Regions from separate parts of the Thioalkalivibrio sp. ALMg9 genome, predicted to be linked through region 1. Evidence: predicted binding sites of a transcription regulator. Region 1 holds the regulator's gene; each other region holds the start of a gene.

Region 1 (7,793 bases):
CAGGGTCGCCGCCCCGGACGCAAACAGGAGACGGCTGGTGATCTCGATCTCCAGCCAATAGGCCTCGCGCGTCACGCGCAGGTCGCCATCCTCGATCCATTGCGCCATCGCCTGTTCGATCTCGCGCGCGGTATCCGCCAGTTCGTCCAGGAACGCCTGCATCCCAGCGTCGTCCGGGCCCTCGTCAAGCATCCCGCTCAAGGCCATGTCGATGGGCTGAGGACCATCCTCCACCAGACCTGGCTGGACCTCGATAGGCACCAGGGCACGCAGATCCTGCGGTGTACGTTCCCGGGCCACGGTGGGATCCCCGACCTGAATCGGGTCGGCCTGCATCGGTGCGCGAAAGGCGTCCACTAGCGACTCGGACAGCACCCTGTACTTGCCGTCATCCACCGAGGAGATGGCGTACATCACCACGAAGAACGCCAGCAGCAGTGTGACCAGATCCCCATAGGGGATGGCCCATGCCTCGTGATTCTGATGTTCTTCCGCCCGCTTGCGTCGCGCCATGGTGACCTCACTCGTGGATGAAGCCACTCAGCTTGCTTTCGATGTTCCGCGGGTTTTCACCTTCCGCAATGGCGATAAGACCTTCCATCAGCATTTGCTGGTGTTGCGAGCGGTTCTGAATAATCGACTTCAATTTGTTGGCCACCGGAAGGAACAGCAGGTTGGCCGAGGCAATGCCGTAGATCGTGGCGACAAAGGCCGCCGCGATGCCCGCCCCCAGCTTGCTCGGATCCGCGAGGTTCTGCATCACTGCCATCAGGCCCATCACCGCGCCGACAATCCCCAGGGTCGGGGCATAGATCCCCATGCTCTCGAAGATCTTCGCGCCCTGCAGGTCGAAGTGCTCGCGGTTGTCGAGGTCGGCCTCCATGATCTGGCGAATGGTCTGCGGTTCACTACCGTCCACCAGCAGTTGCAGCCCCTTGCGGGCAAAGCCGTCGGTCTCCTCGTCGGCCAGCGTCTCCAGGCCTAGCAGGCCTTCCTTGCGCGCGACATGCGACCACTCGACGATCTGCTCGACCGTCGCGCGATTGTCGACCTTCGGTGGCTTGAAGGCCCACGGCAGGATGCGCATACCGTGCATGAAGACCGACAGCCGTGCCTGCACCAGGGTCGCCCCCAGGGTCCCCAGCACCACGATCAGGAAGGCCGCGGCATTCCACAGCGCACCCAGGCCACTGCCCTTGGCAATGCTGCCGCCGAGAACCGCCACCAGCCCCAGGGTAATCCCGATGAGGCTCAGGATATCCATGTCAGCAGAACCCCTTCACCAGTGCGGGCCCGATTTCGGGCAGCGGGTACACATGATCGGACAGGCCGGCCTCGGCCACTGCCGCCGGCATCCCGTACACCACGCAGGTCGCCGCATCCTGCGACCACACCTGCGCGCCGGCGCCCTTCAGCGCCCGCGTGCCTTCGCGGCCATCGGCGCCCATGCCGGTGAGGATCACGGCAAGCACCTGCCCGCGCAGCGCCTCCACGGCGGAACCGAAGGCCGCATCCACGCTCGGCTTGTAGATGGTGCCCAGGGAGCTCTCCGCGATTCGCACATGCGTCTGGCTGCCGCGCTCCAGCGTTGTCTGCATCCCGCCCGGGGCCAGCAGCGCCACGCCCGGCTTCAGCACATCACCGTCCTTCGCCTGACGCACCTCGATATTGCACATGGCGTTCAGACGTTCGGCGAAGGCCGGGGTAAAACTGGCGGGCATGTGTTGCACCAGCAGGATCGGCAGCGGGAAATTCGCCGGGAGCGGCTTCAGCACCTCCTGCAGCGCCACTGGACCGCCGGTGGAGGTACCAATCAGTACCGCGCGCAACTGCCGTAACGGCGTCGGCGGCCGGGAACTGGCAACCGCCGGAGCCGGCTTGCGCGCATCGGCCGCGGCCTGACGGTCGGTCTCTTCGCGGCGCGCGGACGGCCGGGCCTCCCGCGCAGGCGTGGTCGTGCCCGGGGCACTGACAGAGCGCGCCCGGCTGCGTGACAACGAGCGCACGCGGCGCCGAAGCAGCATGCGCGCGCTGTCCTCGTCCCCCGCCATGTCGCTGAAGCGCTTGGGAAGGAAGTCCACCGCCCCGGCCTCCAACGCATCCAGGGTCGCCTGGGCTCCCTCGGTCGTGAGACTGGAGAACATCAGGATCGGAAGCGGGCGCTCGGCCATGATCTTGCGCACCGCAGTGATGCCGTCCATCACCGGCATCTCGATATCCATGGTCACGACATCGGGATCGAGGTCCCGGACCTTGGCGATCGCCTGCTCGCCATTCTCGGCCGAACCTACGACCTCAATGCCGGAATCGGAATCCAGGATCTCGGCGATACGCCGACGAAAGAACCCCGAATCGTCAACTACCAGAACCCTGATCGGCATCCTCAGCCCTCGCTCGAGCGCGACGCGCGGCGCGGTCGACCGGACATTTGCAGTTGCCGCATCAGGATGGTCACCAGGTCGGAGACGTCGAGGATCAGGGCGATGCCCCCATCCCCGGTGATCGTCGCTCCCGCCAGGCCCTTCACGCCTTGCAGATTCTGGCCGAGCGGCTTGATGACCACCTCTTCCTGCCCCACGAGATCATCCACCACCAGTCCTACCTTGCGGTCGGCCGTATGGACCACCACTACGTGGGCATCCTTGCGCACCTCGGGCTCGTGCCCAGGCTTCAGCCAGCGCTTGAGGTAATGGACTGGCAGGGCGTGCTTGCGCACCATGATGACTTCCTGATCATCCACGTAATTCGTCTTGGTCAAATCCAGATCCAGGATCTCGGAGACCGAGGCCAGCGGGATCGCAAAACGCCGGCCGTCCAGAATCACCATCAGGGCGGGCAGGATCGCCAGGGTCAGGGGCAGCTTCACCCGCAGCGTGGTCCCTACGCCGATCTCGGAATCAATCTCGATGGTGCCATTGAGCTGCGAGATCTTGGTCTTGACGACGTCCATGCCAACCCCGCGGCCGGAGACGTCCGAGATCTCGGTCTTGGTGGAGAATCCGGCCATGAAGATCACGTTGAAGGCCTCGCGATCGGTCATCCGTTCGGCCATCGCGGGCTCCATCAGCCCCTTCTCCACCACCTTGCGCCGCAGGGCCTGTGGGTCCATGCCACCGCCGTCGTCCTTGATCAGCAGTGCGATGTGATCGCCCTCCTGGGCCGCGCCGAGCACGACCGTACCCTTGCGCGGCTTGCCCGCCGCCTCGCGCACATCGGGCGTCTCGATGCCATGGTCCACAGCATTCCGCACCAGATGCACCAGCGGATCGGACAGGGCCTCGACCAGATTCTTGTCGAGGTCGGTTTCCTCGCCGAAGATCTCCAGCTCGATCTCCTTGCCCAGATTCCGCGACAGATCGCGGATCACTCGAGGGAAGCGATTGAAGACCTTCTTCACCGGCTGCATGCGGGTCTTCATCACCGAGGTCTGCAGGTCGGAGGTCACCAGTGCCAGCGAACTGATCGCCTTGCCCAGTTCGTCGTCGACATGCTGCGAACGCAGCATGCTCAGCCGGTTTCGTACCAGAACCAGCTCGCCCACCAGGTTCATGATCTCGTCCAGGCGCTCGGTATCCACACGCACGGAGGTCTCGCCCTGCGGAGCCGAGCGCCCACCGGCCTCGGCCCCGCCGGCGCGGGCACTACCGCCGCCCTGCCCACCGGCGGCCGCCGGTTCCGGCGTTACCGCTTTTTCCGGCTCGGGCGCCACGGCCGCGGGCTCGGTCGGCAGTGGATCCGCAGGGTCGTCCGCAGCCGGTTCGGGCATTGCCGGACCTCCGCCCTTGGCCTGCAACTCGTCCAGCAAATTCTCGAACTCGTCGTCGCTGATCAGATCACCGCCCGAGTCTTCGCTGGCCCCGGCGTCGCCCGGCACGGCCGCGTCCACGGGTGCCGGGGCCCCGTCACCATGCAACGTATCCAGCAGGGCCTCGAACTCGTCGTCCGTGATCTCCTCCCCGCCGCCCACCATGGCGTCGCCGGGGGCCGAGGCCTGTGGCTCGGGGACGGGCTCCGGTTCAGGCGCGGGCGGCGCCCCGGCGGTATCTCCGGCGACGTCTTCGTTTTTTGCCATGCGCCGCAGGTCCTCGACCACCGCGGCATCGGCGGGGGTCGGGTCCACTCCGGAGCGCAGATCCCCGAACATGACGTTCAGGGAGTCCAGCACGCGGAGCATGGTGTCCATCAGATGGCTATCGGCACGGCGTTCGCCGTTGCGCAGCAGATTGAAGACGTCCTCGGCGTGATGACACACCGTCACCAGCGCATCCAGGCTCAAGAACCCGGCGCCCCCCTTGATGGTGTGGAAGCTTCGAAAGACCGCATTCAACAGATCCCGGTCGTCCGGGTTCTGTTCCAGGTCGATGAGTTGCTCGTTGAGCCCCTCCAGCAGTTCCCCGGCCTCGATCAGGAAGTCCTGAAGGATTTCGTCATTGGGGTCGATGGCCATTCAGTCTCTCCGGTCCCGTGGCGCCAGTCGTATGGGGGGCACTGCTAGAAGCCCAGGCTTGATAGCAGATCGTCCACCTCGTCCTGTCCTTGAACGACATCTGCGCTGGAATCTTGAGTCTTTGGCACACTGGGGCCGTGACCCTTGCGGTCCGCCTCGCGGTCTTCTTCGCCACGTTCCAGAGACGCTTCGGCCGCTTCGACCTGCTCCATGCGCCCGCTGGAGAGCCGAATCAGGGTAACGAGGTTCTCTTCGAGGTCAGTCACCAACTGGATCACCCGGCGAATCACCTGGCCGGTAATGTCCTGATAACTTTGCGCCATCAGCACCTCGGAGAGCAGCCGCCGCAACTCCTCGGCGTCCTCGCCCGCCTGCCCGAAGAAGCTGTCCAGCTCACGCGCGAAATCGCGGAATTCGTCCACCGAGAGCTGCCGGTTGCGAAACCGCGTCCATTTGGCGGTCAAGTCGGCCGCCTGCTGGCTGAACGACTCGGCGATCGGCAGGCTCGACTCGATGGCGCCCATCGTGGCGTGCGCGGCCTGCTCGGTCATGGTGACCACGTAGTTCAGGCGTTCCTTCGCATCCGGGATCTCCGCCTGCGTCAGCTCCACCAGACGCGAGTCCCCACGGAAACTCTGCAAGGCCTCGTGAAGGTCGCGCGTCAGCTTGCCCAGTTCATCGAAGAGCTCGCGGTCGTAAGGACGCGCAAGATCCTGCACCAGCGCGCGCGCCGCCGCGTCGTCGCCCGCCTCGAGCGTCTGCACCAGTTGTCGGGCCAGCTCGAGCTGGCCGTCGCGTGGGGGGTGTTCCTGTTCAGTCATGAGGAGCCTCTTGCTGGTACGGCGCCGAAGGAGCCGGGTCACGCCCACCCGCGCAAGCGAGACGGACGTCGTCCGTATTCACCACCGGGCGATCCTTAGCCCTGTGCTTCAATACGTTCGAAGATCTTGTCGATCTTTTCCTTCAGCGTTTCGGCGGTAAACGGCTTGACCACATAACCGTTCACACCCGCCTCCGCGGCCTCCACGATCTGGTCGCGCTTGGCCTCGGCCGTCACCATCAGCACCGGCATCGACTTCAGGTTGGCATCCGCCCGGACGGCCTTCAGCAGGTCGATGCCCGGCATGTTGGGCATGTTCCAGTCGGTAATCAGGAAGTCGAAATCACCATTTTGCAGCATCGGCAGCGCGGTGCTGCCGTCGTCGGCTTCCTGCGTATTATTGAAGCCAAGATCGCGCAAGAGGTTCTTGATAATGCGCCGCATCGTGGAAAAATCGTCCACGATGAGAATTTTCATTCCCTTGTCCACACGTCACTCCGGGATTCGTAAGGTGAGTTTTAGAATAACTGCAAAGCCGCGCCGTCTTCGAGCCACGACCCCATGCGCGCGCGCAGCCGAATGACCGCCTGGCTGCGAATCTGGCTCACGCGCGACTCGGTCACGCCCAGAACAGCCCCGATCTCGCGCAGATTCAGTTCTTCGGTGTAATACAGCGAAAGCACCAGGCGTTCGCGTTCAGGCAGATCCCCAAGGGCCTCGGCCAACTCCTCGCGAAACTCGCCAGCCTCAAGGCTACGCGACGGCGAGACTTCCTGCCCCTCGATCACGCGATCGGCCCCGTCATCCCCGCCACCCAGATCGTCCAGTGCAAACAGATGGGCCCCGGCGTGGTCCTTGAGCATGTCGTAATAGTCATCGATAGGCACGTCCAGCTCGGCCGCCACCTCGCTCCCACGCGCCGCACGCCCCTCGCGGGCCTCGACACTCTGGATCGCGGCGGCAATACGCCGGCTGTTGCGATGCACCGAACGTGGCGTCCAGTCACTGCGACGCAACTCGTCGATCATCGCACCGCGGATGCGGATTCCGGCGTAGGTGGCAAAGGTCGCCCCCTGCCCGCCCTCGAACTGCCGCGCCGCCTCCAGCAGACCGATCATGCCGGCCTGGATCAGGTCATCGACCTGGACCGAGGCCGGTAGACGGGCCATCAGGTGGTGCGCAATGCGATGCACCAGTTCAACGTGATCGGCAATCAGCTTCTCGTGTCCACCGGTCGCGGTGGACGTCGCCTGGTAGCCGGAAAGTCGATTACGCGTCGTCATCATGCGCTCTGCAGCATTCGTTCCACGAAGAACCCGACGCCCCCGTGGTCACCCCCACCGACTGGCCAGCGATCCACCGTGTGTGCCAGGTCGGCAAACGCCTTGCCGGCCGGACTGCCGGGATACTGCTGAACCACCGGCGCCCTTTTCTGCACGGCCTTGCGCAGATGTTCGTCCATGGGGATATAGCCGGCCAGGTCCAGGACCACCTCCGGCAGGTACTTGCCGCAGACGGTATTGAGTTTCTGCATCAGCCGCTCCGCCCCCTCGCGTCCGCTGACCATGTTCGTGACCATGCGGAAACGCCGCAGCCCGTGGTCACGATGCAGCACCTTGATCAGGGCATAGGCATCGGTAATCGAAGCCGGCTCGTCGCAGACCACCACCAGGGTCTCCTGTACCGCCCGGCAGAACGAAGTCACCGACTCCTGCAGGCCCGCAGCGGTATCCACGATCAGGACATCCAGCGGCTTGCGGTAGGCGCTGAAGGCATGGATCAGCCCTGCGTGCTCCGCCGGCGTGAGGTTCGCCATCGCCGCGATACCGGAGGCCGACGGGACCACCTTCACCCCGTCCGGCCCCTGGACCAGGACATCGTCCAGGCTGTCCACCGCGCCGGTCACCAGGTCGTGCAGGGTGCGCTCCGGGCGCATCCCGAGCAACAGGTCCACGTTGGCCAGGCCCAGATCCGCATCGAACAGCATCACCTCGCGGCCCAACCGGGCCAGGCCGACCGCCAGATTGACCGACACGTTGGTCTTCCCGACCCCGCCCTTGCCCGACGCGACCGCAATGACCTTCAACGGCTTGTTAGTGCGTGGCATAACGCCCCTTTCCAACCGGCTGAATCAGTTCCAGTGTGGCCGGCTCGGTCCCCTGCGCCGGGCGCAGAGGCGAGCGCGAGCGTCGCGGCGGTTCCATTTCGGCCAGCCGTTCGGCGGCCCAGGTCTCGCGGGCATTGCCACCCGCCCGCGCACCCTCGGCATCGTCGTCCAGTGCCAGGCGGGTCAGATACCCCGTATCAACCCGGTGAAAATCCTCGGCGATGCGCTGGCCATCGCTCACGAACCCAAGTCCCAGGTGCTGGTCCAGCAACACCGACAGGACCTCGCCCAGCTGTTCTGCCTCGTCCAGCTTGGTCAGCACCAGCGCCGAGGGATCCGCCTTGCGAAACGCCTCCAGCACCCGCCGCAACGTACTGCCCTGGGTCGTGGCCGACACGACCAACCAGCTCTCGGCGCGG
Region 2 (7,793 bases), 510 kb from region 1:
CCGGGCTTCTGTCATGCATGGGGTTTCACGCTCTGTGAAGCGGCCCCACGACATTTCAGACGGCGGGTTCTATGCTCCATGGATACCTGCCGCCTGAAACGGCGCACTGATCAGCGTTAGGGGCAGCATGCCGAACGACCGCGATATCGACCTGAGCCGCCACCACGAACCCCGTGATTTCTCCGACCGCGTCGCACGGGGCTTTACCTCGCTGATGCGATTCTTCGCCGACACCTTCTTTGCCCGGCGCTACGGACACCGCGCCGTGGTCCTGGAGACGGTTGCGGGCGTCCCCGGCATGGTGGGCGCCACGCTGCAGCACCTGCGCTCGCTGCGGCGCATGGAGGATGACCACGGCTGGATCCGCACGCTGATGGACGAGGCCGAGAACGAGCGCATGCACCTGCTCACCTTCATTGAGATCACCTCGCCCAACTGGCTGGAGCGCTTCCTGATCATCCTGGCGCAGGGCTTCTTCTACACGTTGTTCTTTATGATCTACATCATCTCGTCGCGCACGGCGCACCGGATCGTAGGCTACTTTGAAGAGGAAGCGGTCGTCAGCTACACCGAGTACCTGGAGGAAGTGGAGTCCGGCGGGCTCGATAACGTCGCCGCGCCGGCACGCGCAATCCAGTACTGGAACCTTCCGGAAGATGCCCGCCTGTCCGATGTGATCCGCGCGGTACGCGCCGACGAGGCAGGCCACCGGGACGTTAACCACGGCTTCGCCGACCTGCTCGGCAAGAAAGACTGACCCGGGCGCTCTCCCGCGACCTGACGGGGCCGGTTTTCGGGCACTATCGTGTGGCCGTATGCGAACGACATGGAGACGGCCGTGAACGACGAGACAACCGGCGGGACCGAGGGCGCACTCCCCCTGCAGCGGCTGGCAGGATGGGGGCTGCGCGGTATCGCGGTCCTGACGGGCCTGGTCGGGCTACTGACATCGGTGACGCTCTGGACGCTGGCACAGGAAACGCCGCAGGTGCCCTGGCCGGTCGCATCCCTGGTGTTGCTGCAGGCCCTCTTTGCCGTTGCGGTGCTGGCCTGGGTCGTGCTCCTGTGGCGAAGGGCCCGCGCACTGGGCGCGCTGGAGACGCGGGACTATCCCGCCATCACCTGCGTTGTCGTCTGCACACGGCTGGTCGGCGAACTGCTGGCGATTGCCTTCGTGCTGCTCGCACTGGCGTTGTCGGTCATCTCCCTGACGGCGGTCGAGCCCTTTGCGGGCGTTGCGGTGGCCGCGTTCGGCCTTGAAGCCGAGCTGGTGGAACCGGCGAGCTGGGGACTGGCCATCCTGACGGCGATCCTGTGGCCCCTCGCCGGATTGTTCGCGGGCGGGATGGTCCTGTTCGGGGCCTACCTGTTCGCCGATGCCATGACAGCCATGCTGGAGTATGTGCGCGACGTGCGGCGCATCCGCGAAACCCTGTCGTCCGGACCGTCCGCGAGATGAAGTAGAACGCGAGACCTTCGCGACCTTCGGGGTCAAACCTTGCCTTTTGCTTCGTCAGTCGGCCCCGCAGAAAACGCCGCGGAACCCCCAGCAAATACACCGCCAACCGTGCAGGCCCGACACCCATTCGAACCGGCTGGCGGCGGACTCTAGCGGACGTCGCCACGGGTGACCCACCTCAAGGTTTGGCCGGCCAGGCCGTTTACTGTGGTCAAGGCCCGAGGTTGCGGGCTGCTCCCAATACTGGCCACACAAGGACCGCCCATGAATTTCCGCTCGCTCTCTGTTCGATCCAAGCTGGTCATCACCATCGTGGTACCCGTGGCCGCGCTCCTGCTGTTGGCGGCCCTGGCCGCACGCGGCACAGCCAACATCGAAGAGGGCGTGCAGAACATCTATCACGACCGCGTCGTGCCCCTGCAGCAGCTGAAGACCATCGCCGACAACTATGCGGTGCTGGTCATCGACGCGGTCAACAAGGCGGACGCCGGACGGATGACGGCGGAAGAGGCACTCGCCGACGTCCGTGAGGCACGAGAGGAGATCGCCGAGATCTGGGACGCCTACCTGGCCACGACCCTGACGCCCCGTGAGCAGGAACTGGCTGATGGTGCCCGCGGGTTGTTCCGCGCAGCCAACGCCCACCTGGACCGCCTGGAGGGGGCTCTGGGCGGGATGTCCGGCGATGTCCAGGGCGAGCTCGACGCCTTCAACGGTCCCCTGTACGACACCATCGATCCGATCAGCGACCAGATCACCCAGCTGGTCGACCTGCAGATCGATGTTGCCGGGACCGAGGCCGAGCGGGTATCGGCGTTCTACACCCAGGTTCTGGTGCGCAGCGGCGCGCTGATGCTGGTGGTCTTGATCATCGTCGTGGTCACCGGGGTGTGGACGTATCGCTCGGTGGCACTCCCGATCTCGCGGATGCGCGCGACACTCACGGAGATCGCCGAGCACCATGACCTCTCGCGCCGGGTCGACGTTCGCTCCGACGACGAGATCGGCGCCACTGCAGGCGCCCTGAACAGCATGCTCGACCAATTCCAGGACTCGATCCGCGAGTTGCGCACCCTGACGGATCAGATGGCCTCTGCCGCGGAACAGCTGTCCGCCGTCAGTACCCAGACCAACGGGAACATCGACCAGCAGCGCTCGCAGACCGAACAGGTCTCGACGGCGATGAACGAGATGGCCGCGACGGTGCAGGAGGTCGCGCGCAACGCCTCCGATGCCGCGTCCTCCAGCCAGGAAGCCGATCAGGAGTCCCGCGCGGGTGGCGAAGTGGTGCGCACGGTGGTCAGCGACATCGGACGCCTGTCGGGCGAAGTCGCGACCATCGAGGAATCCGTGCGCAACCTGGACGAGAAGGGGCAGCAGATTGGCTCGGTGCTCGACGTCATTCGCGGCATTGCCGAGCAGACCAACCTCCTGGCCCTGAATGCGGCCATCGAGGCCGCCCGCGCCGGCGAACAGGGACGCGGCTTCGCCGTGGTCGCCGACGAGGTGCGTACCCTCGCCTCGCGCACGCAGGACTCCACGGCGGATATCCAGGCGATGATCGAGTCGCTCCAGGCGGGTACCCGCAACGCCGTCACCGCGATGGGCCGCGGCCGCGAAATGGCCGAGGCCACCAGCAACGACGCCGAACGCGCCGGCCAGGCGCTGGAATCCATCGTCCAGGCAGTCGGTCGGATCAGCGACATGACCACGCAGATCGCCAGCGCGGCCGAAGAACAAAACGCGGTGGCCGAGGAGATCAACCGGAACATCTACGCCATCAATGACATCACCGGCGATACCGCCAACGGGGCCCGCCAGACGGCGACCGCCAGCCAGGAGGTCGCGGACATCGCCTCGCGTGTACGCGACCTGGCCTCCGCCTACCGCATTGGCTGACCCCCACTCCTACAGAGCACCGCGAGCTCGGCTTCGGCTTCGGCTCCGGCGTGCCGGCTTGCCAGGCGGGCGGCCACCGCTTTGCACGAAAGCATCCGAAGAAACGGATCCGTCAGGAGAAGCCACGCGCTCCGAACTTGCGATGCAAAAAATGGAGGCTCGTCAAGGGCCACCGGGAACTCGAGACCCCGGCCGCACTCCGAGCCTCAGTACCTCAGGTTGTTCGCGATGCTTCCACCTGCCGAAGGTGGATGAATTTCGGGGAGCCCGATAAACACGATCTAGACGCATTCTTTTGCATTTATGATCAGCATACGCTTATCTTCTGACGTTCCATTTTTCGAACCAATCAGGAGACTCCATGCGAGCCATCAAGACTCTAGCGGCTTCCGCCCTTCTCGCCCTCGCCGGTGCCGGTGCCGGCACAGTTGCGCAGGCGGATGAGCCCTCCAAGCTGTTCGTCAGCGTCACCTCGGCCGACGACCACACACAGTTCATGTCCATGGTGTTGGCCAACCAGAGCATGCGTCAGGGTCAGGAGATCCGCGTCCTGCTGTGCGGCCCCGCCGCTACGATGGCGACCGAAGATTTTGAGGGCGCCACCATGCAGCCGGCCGACCGGAACGCGCAGCAGCTGATGATGAACCTGCTCAACAACGGCGCCACCGTTGAGACCTGCGCCATCTTCCTGCCGAACACGGACTACACCGAGGCCGACCTGCTTGACGGCATCACCCCGGCCGACCCGGAAGAAGTCGGTGCCTATATGGCCGATCCGAACGTGCGCTTCTTCTCGAACTGATCGCCCGCTTTCGATGCTGACGGGGCCCTCTTCGGAGGGCCTTTTCCGTTTGGACGGCCGGATTCCATCGCAGGCGCGCCCGGGTACACTGTTTGTTGTCTGGCGGAGCCCAGGCTCCAAGCCCGTCACGCATGGGACCGGGCCGTTCCAAACGAACCCCAGGGGGCCACTTATGAGGCTTTGGTCGAAGTGGAAGAAAGGCGGGGCACTGCTGGCCGATGTCCTGCAACGCCAAGGGATCGACCCGAAGGCGGCCGCGGCACAGGAGAGCTTCAAGCAGATCCTGGACGCTGCGGAGGCGGGGGCGGATGAGCGCCTCAAGCGCGAGGCGCAGGACAACGCCCTGTCGAGGGACGAACGCAACACCCGCTGGGAGGCACTGTTTTTCGAGGAGATCCGCTCCCGGGCCAAGGCCCATGCCGCGGAGGTCAAACGCCGCTGATCGCCGCGGCGGCACCGCTGAACGTGGTGCGGTCGGGATCAGGCGTTCTTGCGGAACACGCACCAGTTGAACGGCTGCTCGGTCTCGCCCGGGGTCACGTGGACCTCGCGTTGCGACTTGACCAGCGCGAAACCCGGACCGAACGCGTCCTGCAGGGTCTCCGGGGAATGCCGCTGCACCGGCAGGCCGGAACATTTTTCCGGGCCATCCAGCGCAAAGGTCCCGATTACGATATGCCCCCCCGGGCGAAGGGCATGCTGCACCTGCTGCACGTATCGGGCCCGTTGATCCGCGGCGATCAGGAAGTGAAACACCGCGCGGTCATGCCAGACATCAAGCGCTGCCTCCGGGAATGCGTGTTCCAGTACGTCCGCTTCCTGCCATGCGACCGCTGCGGCGCGCTCCCCGACCCGCTCGCGCGCCTTCTCGAGCGCCGCCCCGGACAGATCGAGCACCGTCAGGTTGCGATAGCCCTCAGCCAGCAGTTCGTCCACCAGGACCGAGGCACCGCCACCGATATCGACAATCGCGGCATCGGGGGCCGACGCCACCGCCCGAATCAGGGCCCGCGACGTCCGCGCCTCCGCCTGATACCACCCCACGGCATCGGTGGCGCGGGTCTGGTAGACGTCTTCCCAGTGCGGCTTGGTGCTCATGCGGGTTCCTGGTTACCGGAGCAAAGGCTTCTCGTACCGGAAGGTTATCAGGCGTTCGGGCCCCGTGTGCTACCCTCCGCGCCGATTCCCATGCCGCCGGGCCAGCCCTATGAAATTCTTCCGCCTGATCAGCATTGTCGAGGGCATTTCCCTCGTCACCCTGCTCTTTGTCGCCATGCCGCTACGCACCTACGCGGATATGCCACTGGCGGTGACCTACGTGGGCTGGCTGCACGGCATCCTGTTCATCGTCTATGGCGCGACGTCGTTGATCGCCAGCCACCTGAGCGGGTGGCCAGTCTGGAAATGGCTGCTGGTCCTGTTCCTTGGGGTGGTGCCCTTCGGCTTTCTCTACGTCGACCACCTGATCCGGCGCGAAATCCCCAACGCAAGCGCGGCCAGGACGGCCTGACGCTCACTCATCACGGGCCACCACCCAACCGGCTGCTGCCCCCGCTCGTCATCCCGGCCGGAGCGAAGCGCAGAGCCGGGATCTCCTACGTCAGCGACTCCCCCAGCGCCGGAGATCCCGGATCGCCGCTGCGCGGCGTCCGGGATGACGGCCCCAGGTGTGCCTCGATGAATCGGACTGGCCACTCGTCCCTTGAATGCCTTCCCCAACACCGACGTTCGCGTGGTCTAATCGGCCCTTCATCCCCATACCAAAGCCCACCATGATCGCCGTAATCTTCGAAGTGGAACCACACGCCGAACGCAAACAGGACTACCTGGATGCGGCCGCGAGTCTGCGCGAACACCTGAAGGACGTCGACGGATTCCTCTCCATCGAGCGTTTCGAGAGCCTGAGCCAGCCGGGCAAGGTGCTGTCACTGTCTTTCTGGCGGGATGAAGCCGCCGTTCGGGAATGGCGCAACCTCGAGGAACACCGCCAGGTGCAGGCGGCCGGCCGCGGCGGCATCTTCGCCGACTACCGCCTGCGCGTGGCCGAGGTGGTCCGCGACTACGGGATGCACGAGCGCGCCCAGGCGCCTGAAGACTCGCGCACCGCCCACGGATCCTGAAACCCGCCGGCGCGCCAATCCTGGACGACTACAGGCGGTCGGGCAGGCAACTCTCAGTCGGGGTCACGCACGACGATGCGCCCCTGCATGTAGGGATGCGGGGCACAGATGTAGTCGTAGGTACCCGGCTCCGTCAGCGTGACGCTGTCGCTTTCGGCATGCTCCAGCATCGCCGTTGAAAACGACTGTGGCCCCCGCATGGCGACGGCGTTGTGAGCGCCCGAGGTCTCCCCGAGCCCATAGGTGAAGACATCCTCGTTGACCCAGGTGACTTTCGTGCCGGGGGCCACCTCAACGCTCTTCGGATAGAAGGAATTGCCTTTCATCTCGATCACGACCTCGTCCACATCCGCTCCGAAGCGAACCGGACGGTCGGCCCGCGCGGGAATCGGATTGGCCTCGACTTCGGGAATCCCGAACGGTGAAAGTATGCGGCGGGCTTCGCTGATCCGTTCCACACGTTCCTCCGACTCGTAAACGGGCCCCTCGGCCAGAATCGCGGCTGGTGTATCCGCATCCGCTCGGGCATCCAGCAGCCCAATGGCACCCCGACTGGTGGCCCCGACGCCATGATCCAGCATGGTGTAGACCCCTTCCTCCGGCGGTATACGGAACTCGATCACCCAGGAATCCGACGGGCCCGTGGTCACCGTCTGCCCACCGGGCCACAGTGCCTCGGGATGCCCCTGCCAGTACACGTAATCCCAGACGATGCCGACGATATGGAAGGTCGACAGCAGATTGGGGCCCACGTTGAGGAAGTACATGCGTACGTAGTCCCCCGGACGGACGGGGATCGGGTTCTCCACGTAGCGAAACAGCTGGCCGTTGAACGCGGTGTAACTGGCATCCCCTTCCACCGCCTCTTTGCCGCTGGCATACAGCTCGTGCTGCAACATATAGAGCTTCAGGTCCGGCTCCTGCCCCAGGTCGGCTTCCAGCTTGTAGGGTTCGTCGCGCGGCTCGACAACGATCATGCCGTACTGCCCGAACATCACGTGCATGGGGATCGCATGACCACCCGGGGCACAGTGATACATAAAGACCCCCGGTGTGGTCGCGCGGAAGGTGATCGACTTGGTCTGCCCGGGAAGGATGTGCCCGACATGCTTCGAGGTCTGCGTGTAGGCCGCGTGGATCGAGGCGCCGTGCATCACATCCCCGCTGTTGCTGATCTCCATACGCACGATGTCGCCCTCGGTCACCCGCAAGGTTGGCCCGGGCAGTTTTCCGTCGATCAGGAAGCCGTCGTAGACCACGCCCTGCCCGATCGGCACCTGCCCCTCGTCCAGGTCGATCCGGAATACATGATCCGGTTCGGCTTCCTGGGAGACGTACCCGGTCGGCCGGGTCTCGAGCCCCTCGTCACGCTCGATGATCTCGATAAAGTCGCTGTTACCAAACAGCTCGCTGAAATCCGGCCCCATCGACGCCTGGGCCACTGAGGCGAAATACCACAACAGGACCACCGCGAGCCCGGCCGCGAAATGGGCACCCAGTGGATTACGTCCGA
Region 3 (7,793 bases), on a different contig from region 1:
GCGCACCAGGTTGCGGCGCTGCGCGAACAGGGTGTTCAGATCGGAGCCGGCATACTCGACGCCCGCGGGCTGGCGCGAATAGCCGAAGGACATGTCCGTATCCTGGGTGGGGACGTCGAGTTCCGTGAACAGGCGGGTGAGCAGGGGGTAGTTGCGCTCGTTGTAGACCACGAAGCCGGTATCGATGGCCGTGTGGCCCTGCGGATCGGGTACCTCCACCGTATGGGCATGGCCGCCGAGCTCCGGTTCCGCTTCGAACAGTTGGACCTGGTGCCGGGTCTGCAGAATCCAGGCGGCGGACAGGCCGGCGATGCCTCCGCCGATGACGGCGATGCGCGAGCGTTGCATGGTGGTGGATCTCCGGGCCGCAGGGCGATGTACATCTTATACAATAACTGTACAATCTTTGTAAATGGTGGCGGTAAAAAGTTCCCCGGCTTCCAATAGGAGGGCGGTATACCGCGAAACAGGTGCAGCGGGAGACGCGGATCGTGAACACAGATAACCAGGCGCAAGCGGGCGCCCCCGAGTGGCCAGCAGAGGTGCGCGATGCACTGACGACCCACGAGATCGTGGGCATCACCTCCGGGCTGTCGGATTTCCGGGATGCCGAGGCGCTTCTGAAGGCGACGGCCCCGGGGCGCTGGCAGCGGCTGGAGTGGGGCATGGGTTCGGCCCATAACCGCGAGCAGTTCCATGCGTTGCAACAGGCCACCGGCGCCGCGGTGCTGCCGCTGTTTGTGACGCGCGAAGGGGTGATCGGCGGCCTCCCTGAACTGCGCGAGTACCTGGGCCACCGGGCCCTGCAGGCGCGCGGCGAGGGTGCGCGCCCGGATACCCCGGCACCTGCATTGCAGGTGCTCGGGTATGCCGGGCTGCTACCCTTCGCGTTCTTCGGCATCGGCGCCTGGATGGCCCAGCCCGAATGGCAGGTTTTCGCGCTGGAGGCCCTGGCGCTCTATGGTGCGGTGATCCTGTCGTTCCTGGGGGCGGTCCACTGGGGAATCTATCTGGCGGATCGGCAGCACCGGGTGGGTCCGCTCTCGGCGCCGGTGTGGGCGGTGGTGCCGTCCGTCCTGGCCTGGCTGGCGGTGCTGCAGCCGCTGCCGCAGGCCTTGATGACGTTGGCCGTGCTGTTTCTTGGGGTGTGGTGGGTGGACCGGCTGAGCCTGCAGCGGCGGGCGTTGCCCCGTGGCTATCTCGGTCTGCGCCTGGTGCTGACCGTGGGCGCGATGCTGGCCCTGGCCTCCGGCCTCGCGGTCACCATCGCGGCCTGAGCAGGAAAGAGGAAGAACGCGAGAATGAACGAGAACAAGGAACCATCGATGAACGCAGATGCCCGCATGGCCGACGAGCCGACGGCCACCCCTGCCTCGGGCCAGCCGCTGGCCGCCCCGGAACAACTCGCCGAGCACTACCGCGAGATTCTCGCCGGGCTCGGCGAGAATCCGCAACGCGAGGGCCTGCGGGACACGCCGATGCGCGCGGCCAAGGCGATGCAGTATCTGACGCGTGGCTACCAGCAGGACCTGGACACCATCGTGAATGATGCGCTGTTCTCGTCCGATAACGACGAGATGGTCCTGCTGCGCGATATCGAGCTGTACTCCCTGTGCGAGCATCACCTGCTGCCGATTATCGGCAAGGTGCATGTCGCCTACCTGCCGGATGGCAAGGTGATCGGCCTGTCGAAGATTGCCCGCATCGTGGACATGTTCGCCGCGCGGCTGCAGATCCAGGAGAGCCTGACCCGCGAGATTGCCGAGGCGCTGATGCAGGTGACGGGGGCCAAGGGGGTTGGCGTGGTGGTGGATGCCAAGCACATGTGCATGACCATGCGCGGGGTGGAGAAGCAGCACTCCTCGATGGCGACCTCGGTGATGCTGGGCGCCTTCCGCGAGGACGGGCGCACCCGGCGCGAATTCCTCAATCTGATCGGCCGTACCGGCAACTGAGGGAGACGCTGTGCTGGCGCGAACGCGTCAGCCTGTACCGGTCGGAGCGGCCACGCAAAAAAATGGCCCGGCGAAGACGCCGGGCCAAAGATCATTCGGACACCCGTGTGATGGAGGGTTTGCGTCCGAACGGCGGATCACCGGCTGCCGTTGCCACGAGCCGATGATTTCCGCAACTTGTATAAGTGGACAGGGACTGTGGAAACAGGTTCCTGCCACCCGCCGCAAGAATGTGGCATGCGTCACATTTCTCCCCCTGGCACCCACGGAGTCGCGATGCGCGGTCTTGAACAGATCCCCTGGCTGTATGACGGCCTGATGGCTGGTGCCGATCTTCTGGGGCTGCGCCGCTGGCGGCGGCGCCTGGTGGAGGGCGCCGAAGGCCGGGTGCTGGAGGTCGGGTGCGGGACCGGGCGCGATCTGCCGCTGTACGCGGATCCGACGCAAGTGATCGGCATGGATCCGGACCTGGCCGCGCTGCGGAGGGCGCGACGCCGTGCGCCGGCGGTCCCGCTGGTGGTGGCGAAGGCCGAGGCGCTGCCATTTGCGGATGGGGTGTTCGATAGCGTGGTCTCCGGCCTGGTTTTCTGCAGCGTCCAGGACCCGCCGCGGGCCCTGGGCGAGGTGCGCCGGGTGCTGGCGGACGGCGGCGCGTTGCGCATGCTGGAGCATGTGCGCCACACCCGCCCGCTGCTGGGACGGGCGCAGGACCGGGTGCAGCCGGCCTGGACCTGCGTCACCGGCGGTTGCCATCCGAATCGCGACACCGAGGCCGCGGTGGAACAGGCCGGGTTCTGTATCGACCCCGAGGATCGCGTGGCCCGCGGCGTGATGCGGCGCTTTGCCGCGCGGGTCTGCCATGCGCCCGAAGGTCCTGCCGGATACAACGCCGGGAAGACTGATTGAAGGTCGAGGACCTTGTTCACCACGAAGGGCACGCAGGCGGGAAGAAGGGGAAGGATCGGCGACGAGAGTTCCGGTGCTGATGGTCGTCGTGAGGTTGTGCGTTGAAAATTCTCCCGCGTGCGAAAAAATCGTGCATGGAGGCTCAAGTCTTGCGGGATGCGGCCGTCACCGGGGGCAGGTCCGTCGTCCTGAGCGCAGGCGGGCCTGTACATTCAGAGTTCGGGAGTACCAGGATGGACGCAAGCGCGATTGCCGCAATGGCCACCCAGCAAAGCCAGCAGCAGCTGGCCATGCAGAAAGATGTGGCCCTGCAGAAGAAGGCGATGGAGTCGCAGGAGATGGCCGCTCAGTCGATGCTGGAGGCACTGCCCGACATTGGCGAGATGCAGGCCGCCACACAGGGTCTGCCGGCAAACGTGGGCACCAACATCAACATGACCGCCTGACGCCCCCCCAGTCCTTTCGCCCTGCAAGGCCCCGGCGCGTTACTGCCCGGGGCCTTTTCGTTTTGCCATCGAATCGCACTCGGGAGCGATCTCGACCCGCGTCGTCCCGGAAACCGCGAAGCGGTGATCCGGGATCTCGCGGGGGTGCGCGGCGGCGTGGGTGTCATGGGCTGGAGATCCCGGCTCTGCGCTACGGCCGGGATGACGCGGAAGTGTTCTAGTCCCGGGTGTCGGATCCGCTGCGTCCGGATGCCCCCGTACCCCGCGATCACGCGGTCTTCCGTCCAGAGCCGTCGCGCCCTGCGCGGCAGGCCAGGAGCCTGCCACGCTCCGTGTCTTGGGTGCCCTCTGTGGTTACACGCCCCGGTGTTTCCTTCGTCTCTTCGTGTGCTTCGTGGTGAATCCTTTCAGACGGCCGTCCGTTACTGCCGCTGCGCCTCGAACTCGATCATCAGTTCGACCTCGTCGCCAACGATGTCGCGGGTCAGGCCGTAGGTCATGCCGAAATCGGAACGATCGAAGCTGCCACGCATCGACGCCCCCAGCACGTACGGGCGGCCGAACAGGCCACCCAGCGGGAACGGGTAGCGCCCGACCTTGTTGATGGTCACGTCGAGATGGATGGTGCGGGTCTCGCCCAGCAGCTCGAGACCGCCACTCAGGCGCCCGGTGTTGTCGCCGGTGGGCTGGTAGTGCGTGGCGGTGAAGCGCATCTCCGGGTATTCCTCGACGTGCAGGAAGTCCTCGTTGCGCAGATGGTCGTCGCGTTCGGCGTGGTTGGTGAACACGCTGTCGGTCTTGATGACGAAGAAGCCGCCCTCCAGCTCGCCCGAGTCCGGGTCGAAGGTGAACTCGCCCTCGGCCTCCAGGAACATGCCCATGACCTTGGCGTAGCCGGCGTGATCGACCAGGAAACCGACTGCGAAGTGGTCGGGGTCGATGACCCAGCGGTCGGCATCGGCCAGGGCGGCAGCGGGCAGGGCGAAGGTCGCGGTCAGCAGGCAGGTCAGGAGCGCGGAGCGCAGGCGGCTGGAAAAGCGGTGGTTGCGGGCGTCAGTCATGACACACCTCCGGTCGGTGGCGGTACAGCCAGTGGATATCCACGGCAAAGGACAGGCCGAGGGCCAGTAGCCCGGCCAGGGCGATGGTGATGGCGGCAATGGCGGGCAGGCCGGGGATCAGCACCAGAAGCAGCACCACGGCCTGCAGCACACAGACGGTCTGGCGGCGGCGGCTGGGTGGCAGCGCCCCGGCCAGCCAGGGCCAGGGGCGGGCGGCCAGCACGAAGGCATAGCGCATCAGCCCGATCAGGATCACCCAGGGGCCGACTGCGGTCATCTGCCAGGCGAGCACGGACAAAGCCAGGATCATCGCTGCGTCCAGTTCCATGTCGAAGCGGGCCCCGAATGCGGTGGCGCTGTCGGTTCGCCGCGCGACGGCCCCGTCGAGCCCGTCCAGCAGCAGGGCCAGGCCCGCCAGCGCAATCACCCAGAGGGCCAGCAATGGGTCACCCGTGGCAGGGGGGACGAATACCAGGGCCCCCAGGGGTGCAGTCAGGGCGGCGCGCAGGAGCGTGACCCGGTTGGCCGGGCCGGGGCCACGCCCGTCCCGGGCCAGTCCGTCCGGGGGGGTGGTGGTGGCGAGCAGGGCGCCGAGCATGAACCAGAGCACGACAAAGCCGAGGATTGCGTGCGGTCCCAGTTCGGCGTGCAGCATCAGCGCCGCCGTGACGACCAGGCCCAGCAGGCCGGCGACGAGCCCGTCGGCCGCCCAGACGCGGAGACCGGTCCGTATCCGTGCCGCGGAGCGACGTTTGGCGGTGGATGATTCCATGGGGGGATTGTAGCCCTCCGTGGGAGGTCTCCGGGGCCTTGCCTTGCGACCACGCCGCGCGCCGGGAGTTGCCGCTTGGAATGCGCTTCGCCCACACTGCGCGGATGATGACGCCGCCTTGCATGCTGACCTTGCAGTGCCTCCGGTGAACACGCCGGCTCCCGAACAGGCCTTCTGGGTCGTCCGTCCCGGCACGGGCGAACTGCGTCCGGAGGCACTGGCGGAGCCGGTGTCGGGGGAGGTGCGGGTGCGCACGCAGTTTTCCGCGATCAGTCGCGGGACCGAGGCGCTGGTCTTTCATGGCCGGGTCCCCGCGAGCCAGCATCAGGCGATGCGCGCGCCGTTCCAGGCGGGCGAGTTCCCCGGGCCGGTCAAGTACGGATACATCAGCGTCGGAACGGTCGAGGCGGGGGGCGAAGGGGGTGTGCCGCTGGGGCAGCGGGTGTTCTGTCTGTATCCGCACCAGAGCGCCTACGTCGTTCCCGCGGCCGCGGTGGTCCCGATCCCGGATGCGGTGCCCGCGGAGCGCGCGGTGCTGGCGGCCAACATGGAGACGGCGATCAACGCGGTCTGGGATGCGCACTCCGGTCCGGGGGATCGCATCGCCGTAATCGGGGCGGGGGTGGTCGGGCTGCTGGTGGCCTGGCTGCTGCGGGCGATCCCTGGCACCGAGGTGACGTTGATCGACCCCAACCCCCAGCGCGAGGCTGTGGCGGTCCGGCTGGGATTGAGCCTTTGCACCCCGGACGCGGCGCAAGCGAATCCGGACCTGCAGGGCCTGGACGGGGTCGTGCATGCCAGCGGCAACCCGGCCGGGCTGGAGCAGGCGCTGGCGCTCGCCGGGGTCGAGGCCCGGGTGGTGGAGATGAGCTGGTACGGCGATCAGCCGGTGCCGGCGCCGCTGGGCGAGGCCTTTCACTCGCGGCGGCTGACGTTGCGCAGCTCGCAGGTCGGACGCATCCCGCCGGAGCGCGCGGCGCGCTGGGACTATCGCCGCCGCCTGGCGCTGGCGCTGTCGCTGCTGACCGATCCGGCGCTGGATGCCCTGATCAGTGGCGAGGATGCGTTCGCCGACCTGCCGACGGCAATGCAGCGTGTCGCCGGGCCCGAGGCCGAACGCACGCTGTGCCACCGGATTCGTTACTGACCCCTTTTCCGTTCAATTCGACCTGCGGGGAATTGCCCGATGTACAGCCTGAACGTCCGTGATCATTTCATGATCGCCCACAGCTTTGCCGGCGAGACCTTCGGCCCGGCCCAGAAGCTCCACGGCGCGACCTACGTGGTCGACGTGACCTTCCGCCGCAAGGCACTGGATGCCGACGGGTTGGTGGTGGATATCGGCCGCGCGAGCGAGGTGGTCAAGGCCCTCCTGGGCGACCTGAACTACCAGAATCTGGACGAACGTGAGGATTTTCGCGGCCAGAACACCACCACCGAATTCCTCGCCCATGAACTGCACCAGCGCGTGGCACGCGCCATCCATGCCGGCGAGCTGGGCGAATCGGCCCGCGAGCTGGACGCGGTGTGCGTGACGCTGAACGAGTCGCACGTCGCCTGGGCCAGCTACGAGGCGGCACCCTGAGCCGAATGCGTGAGCTCGGCTTGGTGGTGCCGGGGTCGCTGGAGCAGCGCACCGGCGGGTATCGCTACGATGCGCGCATGGTCGCGGGCTTGAGGGAGCGCGGCTGGACGGTGACGGTGCGCGAGCTGGAGGGGGCATTCCCCGGGCCGAATCTGGCGGCCGAGTCGGCCCTGGACGCCGCGCTTGCGGGCTTTCCCGATAGGCGGGCCGTGCTGCTGGATGGCCTGGCGGCGGGTGCCTTTCCCGGGGTGCTGGCCCGCCACGCCGAGCGCCTGCATCTGATCTATCTGCTGCATCACCCGCTGGGTCTGGAGACCGGGCTGGAACCGGCGCGGGCCAATGACCTGCTGGCGCGTGAACGCGCCGCCGTGGGTCAGGTAGAGGGCGTGCTGGCCACCAGTGCCTTCACCGCCGGGCAGGTGGCCACCTGGGGGGTGTCTTCCGGGCGGCTCCAGGCGATACCGCCGGGGATCGAACCGCGGCCGCAGGCGTTGGGGCCCGGTCCCGGCGAGCGGCCGCTGCTGCTCTGTGTGGGCTCGGTCGTGCCGCGCAAGGGCCAGCTGGAACTGGTGCAGGCCCTGGCGTGCATCCGGACCACGGACTGGCGGGCGGTCTTGGTGGGTTCGCGGGTGCGGGACGCGGCCTATGTGCAGCGGGTGGAGGCGGCGATCACCGAGGCCGGGCTTGGAGACCGGATCGAGTGGGCCGGCGAATGCGATGATGCGGCGCTGGAGGGCTGGTACGGGCGGGCCTCGCTGTTTGTCCTGCCCAGCGCTTACGAGGGCTTCGGCATGGCCTATACCGAGGCGATGGCGCGCGGCTTGCCGGTGATCGGTACCACTGGTGGGGCGATCCCTGCGACCGTGCCGGAGGCGGCTGGTCGGCTGGTGCCGCCGGGAGATATCGGGGCGCTTGCCGAGGCCATTGACGCCTTGTTGGTCGATGCTGGAGCGCGCTACCGGATGGGACGGGTGGCGCGCGAGGCGATGGCGGAACGTTCGGACTGGGATGGTGCGGTGGCCGCACTGGAACAGACGCTGGAGGCGTGGCTGCAATGACGGAATCCTT
Region 4 (7,793 bases), on a different contig from region 1:
TCGCCGAGGGCCTCGGCGAGGCCGGCCGGTTGCTGGAACGCTTCCACCACCTGAGCCAGGCCGCCGCATCGGGTGACATGGACGCCCTGGACAAGATGGGGCCGGTGCAATCGAAACTCGACGCCATCGACGGCTGGAGCCTGCAGAACCGGGTGGAGACCACGATTTCGCACCTGAGCCTGGATCCCGAGGCGCAGTTCGCCGCGCTGTCGGGCGGGCTGAAGCGACGGGTGTGGCTGGCGCGCGAGCTGGTGCAACGCCCGCAATTGCTGCTGCTCGACGAGCCCACCAACCACCTGGACGTGGCCGCGATCCGCTGGCTGGAGCAGTTCCTGATCGAGAGCGGACTGACCGTGGTGTTCATCAGCCATGATCGCCAGTTCATGGAGAGCGTAGCCACGCGCATCCTGGAGCTGGACCGCGGGCATCTGTACGAGCACCCACCATCCATCGAGGCCTTCCGCGAGCGCCAGGCCGAAAGGCTGGAAACGGAGGCCACCCAGCGCGCGGAGTTCGACCGCAAGCTGGCCCAGGAGGAGGTCTGGGTGCGCCAGGGCATCAAGGCGCGACGCACCCGTAACGAAGGCCGCGTGCGGGCCCTTCAGGCATTGCGTCGCAAGCGTGCCGAACGCCGGGAACGCGGCGGCCAGGTGAAGATGAAGCTGAGTCCGGAGCAGCGCTCCGGACGCCTGGTGATCGAGGCGGAACACGCCGATTTCGGCTACGACACCCCCATCGTGCGCGACGTGAACCTGCTGCTGCAGCGCGGGGATGCCCTGGGCATCGTCGGACCCAACGGGGCCGGCAAGACCACCCTGCTGCGCGGACTCCTGGGCCAGATGGAGCCGCTCGCAGGCAGCGTCAAGCTGGGCACCCAGCTGGAGATCGCCTACTTCGATCAGGCCCGTGCCCGTCTGGACGAGGCAACCACGGTTCAGGATGCGGTCGGCGAGGGCCGCGACCGGGTCATGGTCAATGGCGAGAGCCGCCACATCCTGTCCTATCTGGAAGACTTCCTGTTCCCGCCCGCGCGTGCCCGCCAGCCGGTATCGGCGCTGTCCGGGGGCGAGCGCAACCGCCTCCTGCTGGCGAAGCTGTTCCTGCGCCCGGCGAACCTGCTGGTGCTCGACGAGCCGACCAACGACCTCGACGTGGAGACCCTGGAGCTGCTGGAGCAGCTGCTGATCGAGTACACCGGCACCGTTATCGTGGTCAGTCACGACCGCTCGTTCCTCGACAACGTCGCGACCTCCACTCTGGTCCTGCCGGGCGATGGCGCGGTCGAGGAGTTCGTCGGCGGCTGGTCCGACCTGCCCGAACGGGTCACCCGGCGCCTGCTGGAGGGCGAGTCCGGAGCGACCGCGAAGGCCGAGCCCGCGGCCAAACCCGCGGCGCCCGCACCCGAGCCGGCACCGGCGACCCCACGCAAACGGTCCTACAAGACCGCGCGCGAACTGGAGGCCCTGCCGGCACAGATCGAGGCCCTGGAACAGGAACAGCAAAGCCTGACCACGGCCATGACCGAGCCGGATGCCCTGCGCGACGGTGACCGCATGCGCGAACTGCAGACGCGGCTCGAAGCCGTCGAGTCTGAACTGGCCCTCTGCTACGAGCGCTGGGAACAGCTGGAATCCGACTGAGCCCCGGCACGTCATCCTCCGGCGACTCCCTGAATAACCGGCTCAACTCTGAGCGCGGCCGGCCGTAACAGGGGTTGAATCACCACCTTTCGAGTCCGCGGTCGTAATGGCCGCGGCCGGTTCGTGAAGCGCCGGACACAAGGCGCCCAGAAGGAGTCATCGCATGCTGGACAAACTCTCCATTCGGGGGCTACTGATTGCCGGCTTTGGCCTGGTGGTCGCCATCCTGATCATCAACTCCCTGCTGGCCCTGCGCGCGATGAGTACGGGCAGCCAAGGGGTTGAACAGCTCACCCAGGCCGACTACCCGGCGGTAGCCCGGGTCAATGACGTCGAGCAATTGCTGCAGGAGAGCGCTGCGTTTCTCGGGTTCTACCTGATGAGCGAGGAGCAGTCCCACCGCGACGCGTGGCAAAACGCGATGCGTGACCTCGATGGCGCAACCCGCGCCCTGAACGACAACCCGGTGATCGCTGCCGACGAGGAACTGTCCGCCAGCGCAACCGAGGTCCGCCGCCTGGTCAACCAGTTCGCCAGCTTCGAGGACCGACTGATCGAGGTTGCCGAAAACGCCGCCGAAAACATGCCGGCGCTGGGAATCGCCAATGCCCGGGCCAACCCTGCCAGCCGCGAGATGACCCAGCAGACCAACATGATGATCAGCGCCGAGATGGGCCTCCCGCGCTTCCAGCGGTCCTGGGATCGTCTCGACACCCTGCATGACCTGCGCATGTCGGTGGTGCAGGTCACCTCGAACCTGCGCGGTTTTATCGCCTTCCGTGACGATGCCTTCCGCGAGAATGTCCGACTGTTCGCGACTCGCACCAACGACATCACCGCACAGCTGATGGACCAGTTCGACGAGCTGGACTTCGAACAGCAGATCGCGCTGGAGGACTTTCAGGGGGCGCTGGACACCCAGAACACGGCGCTGGATGACCTGATCGAGATCCACGGCAGCGAACAGGCGCTGCAAGACGCCTACCTGATCCGTACCGAGATCGGGCCCGTGCTGATCGAGGCGCGTGACCACCTGCAGGGACTCAGCGAGCGGATTACCAATCGCGCCGAGCGCAGCGCCGCCGCCCTGACCGCCGACATGCGCGCGACCCAGACCACCCAGGGCGTACTGGCCCTGATTGGCGTGATTCTGGGCTTGGCCGGCGCGGTGTTCATCATCCTGGTGGTCCGGCGCGCCCTGGCCCACTCGACCGCGGCACTCGAGGAGATCGCGGACGGCGACGGCGACCTGAGCCGTCGCCTGGACGAGAACGGCCTGATCGAAACCGCACAGCTGGGCCGGGCCTTCAACCGCTTCACCGACAAGATCGCCCAGGCCATCGGCAATGCCCGCGGCGGCACCGAGACGCTGAATCGCGCCACCGAGAACCTGAACCAGGAGGCCTACCAGGCCCGCGAGGCCGTCTCGCGCCAGCGCGACGAGACCGACCGCGTCGCCACCGCGATCAACGAACTGCAAAGCAGCGCCGAGGAGATCGCCCGCAACACCGATGCGACCTCCCAGGCGGGCCAGGAGGCCGGGAATGCAGTGAACAACGGCTCCGAGGTGATGAGCAAGAACATCGAGTCCATGGCCTCGCTGCTCGGGACGGTCGAACAGGCGGCCGACACCGTGGCCAAGCTGGGCGAGGACTCGAAGCAGATCGGGACCATCCTCGAGGTGATCCGCGGCGTGGCCGAACAGACCAACCTGCTGGCCCTGAACGCGGCCATCGAGGCCGCCCGCGCCGGTGAACACGGCCGCGGCTTCGCGGTGGTGGCCGACGAGGTACGCAAGCTGGCGACCCGTACGCAGGAATCCACCGACGAGATCGAGACCATGATCGCGCGCCTGCAGTCCGCCACCACCAGCGCGGTGAAGGCCATGCAGCACGGCCAGGAAGAGGCCGAGGCCACCATGGAGCACACCTCCGAGGTGAACGGTGCCCTGCAACAGATCCGCCAGTCGGTGACCACGATCGTGGAGATGACCGAGCAGATCGCGGTCGCCTCGCGCGAACAGAGCACGGTAGTCGAGGACATCAACCGCAACATCGTGCAGATCTCCGACGAGGCGGATCAGTCGGCTAATACCGCCGACCGCGTCAGCGCCGCCTCCGACGAGCTCAAGCAGGTAGAGAAGGAGATCCAGCAGGCACTGGCCCAGTTCCGGCTCTGACCGGGCGGGTTACAGGCTCCGGGCCTCCAGCCAGTTCCGGGCGGCGCGACGCAACCTTCGGGTGACGCCGCGCCGCCCGGAAACCTCCAGCTCGCGTGCCAGTCGGTCCCAGTCGATGGGCTGCGCCAGGCTCGCCTCGAGCAGCTGACCTTCCGGCTCGTCCGGCGGCGCCACCGCCAACTGCCGCAGCAACGCGGGAAGCGCCCACTCCAGGGGCCGCGCCCGCTGGGAAAAGGCTCGGACCTCCTTCAGATCCGCCACCGGGTCAACCGGCGGCAAGGGACAATCTCCCTCCGCATCCTGATCCCCAAGGACTTCGCTCACCATGGCCGCGGTCGTGTCCGGCAGGAACCGTGGATGCCAGGCCGGCCAGTCGCGCCGAAAGGCCGCCAATGCTTGTTGCAGCCGGGGCTGCAATCGGGGCGCGGTCGCACGCAGGACCACGCCGCTCACCTGGCCACTGGCCGCATCCGGCTGGATGCCGACTCGCACCAGGCCATAACCCGCGCGCAGCCAAAGGTGCAGCAACACAGGTTGCAGCCCGAAACTCGCGCCAATCAGCGCCACCCCCTTGGCACCAGCCCGGTCCGCGACCGCACGCAACAGACGACTCCCCAGGCCCAGCCCCTGCCAATGCGGATGCACCGCAATGCGCTGAATGCGCCACGCGCCCTCCCCCGCCAGGTCGAAGTCACCCCGGGCCGCAACGGTGCACGGCAGGAAATGCCCCTGCGGGCGCCGTTCGCCCGACCAAACCGCTTCGGCTATCCCGCGTTCCAGTTCGCCCTCTTCCTGGATCAGAACCACCCCGAACAGGGCGCCATCCGCCGCCCCTTCCAGCAGCAACAGGTGAACACCCGCATCATCCAGCCAGCGCGCCAGATCGGAGGGCCGTGTGCGGTAATGGGCATCTGCCAGCAGGCCCATTACTGCCTCCAGGGTTTGCGGCGTGTCCGCGAGCGCCGTGCCCGTGCTCCAGCGCAGCCGCACGGCCTGGGAGACCGGGGGGCGACTCGCCGCCTCCAGCAGGAACAGCCGATTCATCCAGTCCTCGAGCGGATCGCCCCGGGCCCAGCGGACCGGTGTATCCAGGGTCTGTAGCCGCACGCAAAAGCCCGCCCCCTCCAGGGCCGGCAGCGCACGCAGCCGAAAGCCCTGTCCACTCCCCTCGAAGCCGCCGGTCGTGGTCGCCAGCACCAGGCGCCGTGCCAGCCGGGCCAACTGGAGCAGGCGCTCGACCGGCATGCTCGCAGCCTCGTCGATGATCAAGGTATCCAGCGGTTCCGCGTGTTCCAGCAAAACGTCCGGGGCCCGGTAGTGCCATTCCGGCGCGTGCGTCCAATGTCGGGCGCGCGCCAGCAATGCGTCCACGGCCCGTGGTCCCGGCGCCGTCAGCGTGATCGTGGATTCGCCGCGCTGCAGTGCCGTGCCCAGGAACTCGCCCAGCAGGGTCGACTTGCCGCGGCCACGCGGGGCGGTCAACGCCACACATGCGCCCGGCGCGAGTCCCGCCAAATGCCCCAGCGCGACGGCCTGATCCGGCGTCCACGCAAACGGGCCCGCCGCCCTCGGCCTGATTCCGGGCCGTCGATCCACCGACGGTGGCTCCACCGTCCGCACCCACGGCTCGGCCAGCGCCGCCTGCCAGCGGCGGGCAAACGCCCCGTCTCCGCCGGTGCCGTCGAGGATGACCAGGGTGCCACCGCCGACCAGCAGGCCTGCGACCGTGACCAGGGCATCCACCGCGAGCGATTGCCGGGCCTCGAATACCAGGGCCTGTACCTCGTGCCCCAGCCAATGCCCAGCCTGCGCCGGCGCCACATGCGGCACCCCGCCGGGCGGCGAACGCCCCACCCACAGCACCGGCCCCTGCGCCGCAGCAGCCCGCAGCCAGTTCGCAGCCGCCTGCCAGCCAGCATTATCGGCAGACAACCGGTAGAGCGTACGGGCCTCCATGTCAGTGGCTCCCTGAGATCAGATCACGCATGAACGAACGAGTTTCCGGGGATGAAAGCGGCCATCTCCTCACACTGCCGGGCCGAAGATCCAGCCATTGATCGGGCGGCCGGGGTGAAACGTGTCTCAAGGTTTAATGCTTCCAGCCGTACAAGATTTTTACAAAGAACTGGAACAATACTGTACAACACCTGTACAGTGTGACCGAGTTCATGAAAGGGTACTGCAGATGACCCCCATTGCGTTGCCGAAACGCCTGCGCATCGATACCGCAGCCGAATGCTGGCAAGTACTGCGCGCGGCACTGGATGTCGGCGAAGACCTGCAGCTGGATTCGGCGGCTGTGAATGATGTGGACGCCGCCGGCGTGCAGGTCCTGCTGATGGCCCGCCATTCGGCCGCCCGCAAGGCGCAGGGCTGTTCGCTCATCGGGACCAGCGCGGTTCTGGCCCAGGCCCTGCAGGCACTGGGCGCACCCGAAGACGGTTTTGGGTCGAGCGCCGCACAACACGACGACAAGGATTCAGGAGACATCAATGGCTAAGGTTCTGGTGGTGGACGATTCCGCCTCGATGCGCCAGATGGTCGCATTCACCCTCAAGCAGGCCGGGCACGAGGTCGTCGAGGGCCGCGACGGCAAGGATGGCCTGAGCAAGGCCCAGGGCGCCAAGGCGGATCTGGTGATCACGGACGTGAATATGCCCGCCATGGACGGCCTGCAGCTGACCCGCGAGCTGCGCAAGCTGGGCGACTACAAGTTCACCCCCATCCTGGTGCTCACCACCGAGGCCGGGCCGGAGAAGAAACAGGAAGGCAAGGCCGCCGGCGCGACCGGCTGGCTGGTGAAGCCGTTTGACCCCGATCAGCTGATGAACACCGTCAACCGGGTGCTGCGCTAGTCATGTCGATCGACATGACCCAGTTCATCGATGCCTTTCTCGAGGAGAGCTTCGAGGGGCTGGAGCGCATGGAAACCGAACTCCTGGCGCTGGACGGCGGCGATCCGGAGACGCTGAACACGATCTTCCGCTGCGCCCACTCGATCAAGGGCGGAGCCGGGACCTTCGGGTTCGGCGCGATCTCCGGGTTCACCCATGGTGTGGAGACCCTGCTGGACCGCATGCGCAACGGCGAGCAGGAGGCGGCCCCGGAAACGGTGAACCTCCTCCTGCGTGCGGTGGATACTCTGCGTGCGCAATTGCATGCCGCCCGCGATGGCGGCGAGGCCGACCCCGCCGAGGTGGCCGAAGTGCGCGCCCTGATCGAGGCCCATCTGGGGGATGCCGCGCCCGCGAGCAGCCCGGCGGACAACCGTGGGGCCGCAGACTCTGGCGGCACCGATGCCCCCGCCGACGGGAACCGTACTGGCCCGCGTGGCTGGCGGATTCATTTCCAGCCCTACGCGGACCTGATGCGCACCGGCAACGACCCCCTGCGCATGTTCGAGGTGCTGGAGGAACTCGGCACGCTCAGCGTGCACTGCGAGACCGATCGCCTGCCGGACCACGCGGATGCCTTCGACCCGGAGGACTGCCACCTCGCCTGGACCCTGGAGCTGGAAGGCGATGCCAGCCGCGATCAGATCCAGGAGGTCTTCGAGTGGGTCGAGGACGAGTGCGATCTCCTGATTGAACCCCTCGGCGCGGCCAGCGAGCCGACCCCTGAAGCGCCCCTGCTGACGCCCGATGCGACAGAAACGGACGCGACCACCGACCGTCCGCCGGCGGCCCCCGCTGCGCGCGGCGGTAGCGGTAACCGTGGGGCGGAATCCAGCTCCATGCGGGTGAACGCCGGCAAGATCGACGCCCTGATCGACATGGTGGGCGAACTGGTGATCACCCAGTCGATGCTGACCGATATCAGCGAACAACTCGAGGAAGACCCGTCGCAGATGGAGGCGCAGATCGAGCGCCTGCGCACCGGATTGGGCGAACTGGAACGCAATACCCGCGAGCTGCAGGAAAGCGTGATGAGCATCCGCATGGTGCCGATCGCGCAGGTCTTCAACCGATTCCCGC

Evidence for each region. Region 1 encodes FliA, which starts transcription of late flagellar genes. Its sites were predicted from a motif close to GCTAAAGTTNNNNNNNNNNCNGCCGATA; they were not measured.
Region 2: the regulator FliA is predicted to act here: its motif matches at 1,636-1,663, upstream of F792_RS0109210 (methyl-accepting chemotaxis protein).
Region 3: the regulator FliA is predicted to act here: its motif matches at 3,002-3,029, upstream of F792_RS0104375 (putative motility protein).
Region 4: the regulator FliA is predicted to act here: its motif matches at 1,681-1,708, upstream of F792_RS0108740 (methyl-accepting chemotaxis protein).

The regions. Positions count from the first base shown of each region.
Region 1 is NZ_AQYC01000009.1:509,967-517,759, reverse strand. It holds gene motD (flagellar motor protein MotD) at 1-513, opposite strand, end outside; gene F792_RS0111530 (flagellar motor protein) at 521-1,264, opposite strand; gene F792_RS0111525 (chemotaxis response regulator protein-glutamate methylesterase) at 1,266-2,381, opposite strand; gene F792_RS0111520 (chemotaxis protein CheA) at 2,384-4,447, opposite strand; gene F792_RS0111515 (protein phosphatase CheZ) at 4,492-5,268, opposite strand; gene cheY (chemotaxis response regulator CheY) at 5,364-5,744, opposite strand; gene F792_RS0111505 (RNA polymerase sigma factor FliA) at 5,786-6,553, opposite strand; gene F792_RS0111500 (MinD/ParA family protein) at 6,550-7,374, opposite strand; gene flhF (flagellar biosynthesis protein FlhF) at 7,361-7,793, opposite strand, start outside.
Region 2 is NZ_AQYC01000009.1:2,994-10,786, reverse strand. It holds gene F792_RS0109220 (alternative oxidase) at 128-757, shown strand; gene F792_RS0109215 (hypothetical protein) at 827-1,459, shown strand; gene F792_RS0109210 (methyl-accepting chemotaxis protein) at 1,724-3,358, shown strand; gene F792_RS0109205 (DsrE family protein) at 3,720-4,160, shown strand; gene F792_RS0109200 (hypothetical protein) at 4,333-4,602, shown strand; gene F792_RS0109195 (class I SAM-dependent methyltransferase) at 4,641-5,258, opposite strand; gene F792_RS0109190 (DUF3817 domain-containing protein) at 5,368-5,670, shown strand; gene F792_RS0109185 (antibiotic biosynthesis monooxygenase) at 5,933-6,280, shown strand; gene F792_RS0109180 (plastocyanin/azurin family copper-binding protein) at 6,334-7,793, opposite strand, start outside.
Region 3 is NZ_AQYC01000007.1:164,831-172,623, forward strand. It holds gene F792_RS0104355 (NAD(P)/FAD-dependent oxidoreductase) at 1-348, opposite strand, end outside; gene F792_RS0104360 (DUF3429 family protein) at 471-1,277, shown strand; gene folE (GTP cyclohydrolase I FolE) at 1,302-1,955, shown strand; gene F792_RS0104370 (class I SAM-dependent methyltransferase) at 2,232-2,861, shown strand; gene F792_RS0104375 (putative motility protein) at 3,095-3,307, shown strand; gene F792_RS0104380 (YceI family protein) at 3,730-4,368, opposite strand; gene F792_RS0104385 (CDP-alcohol phosphatidyltransferase family protein) at 4,361-5,140, opposite strand; gene F792_RS0104390 (zinc-binding alcohol dehydrogenase) at 5,277-6,287, shown strand; gene F792_RS0104395 (6-carboxytetrahydropterin synthase) at 6,327-6,725, shown strand; gene F792_RS0104400 (glycosyltransferase family 4 protein) at 6,731-7,783, shown strand; gene F792_RS0104405 (hypothetical protein) at 7,780-7,793, shown strand, end outside.
Region 4 is NZ_AQYC01000008.1:699,904-707,696, forward strand. It holds gene F792_RS0108735 (ATP-binding cassette domain-containing protein) at 1-1,640, shown strand, start outside; gene F792_RS0108740 (methyl-accepting chemotaxis protein) at 1,804-3,819, shown strand; gene F792_RS0108745 (GNAT family N-acetyltransferase) at 3,829-5,775, opposite strand; gene F792_RS0108750 (lipid asymmetry maintenance protein MlaB) at 6,005-6,319, shown strand; gene F792_RS0108755 (response regulator) at 6,312-6,674, shown strand; gene F792_RS0108760 (chemotaxis protein CheA) at 6,677-7,793, shown strand, end outside.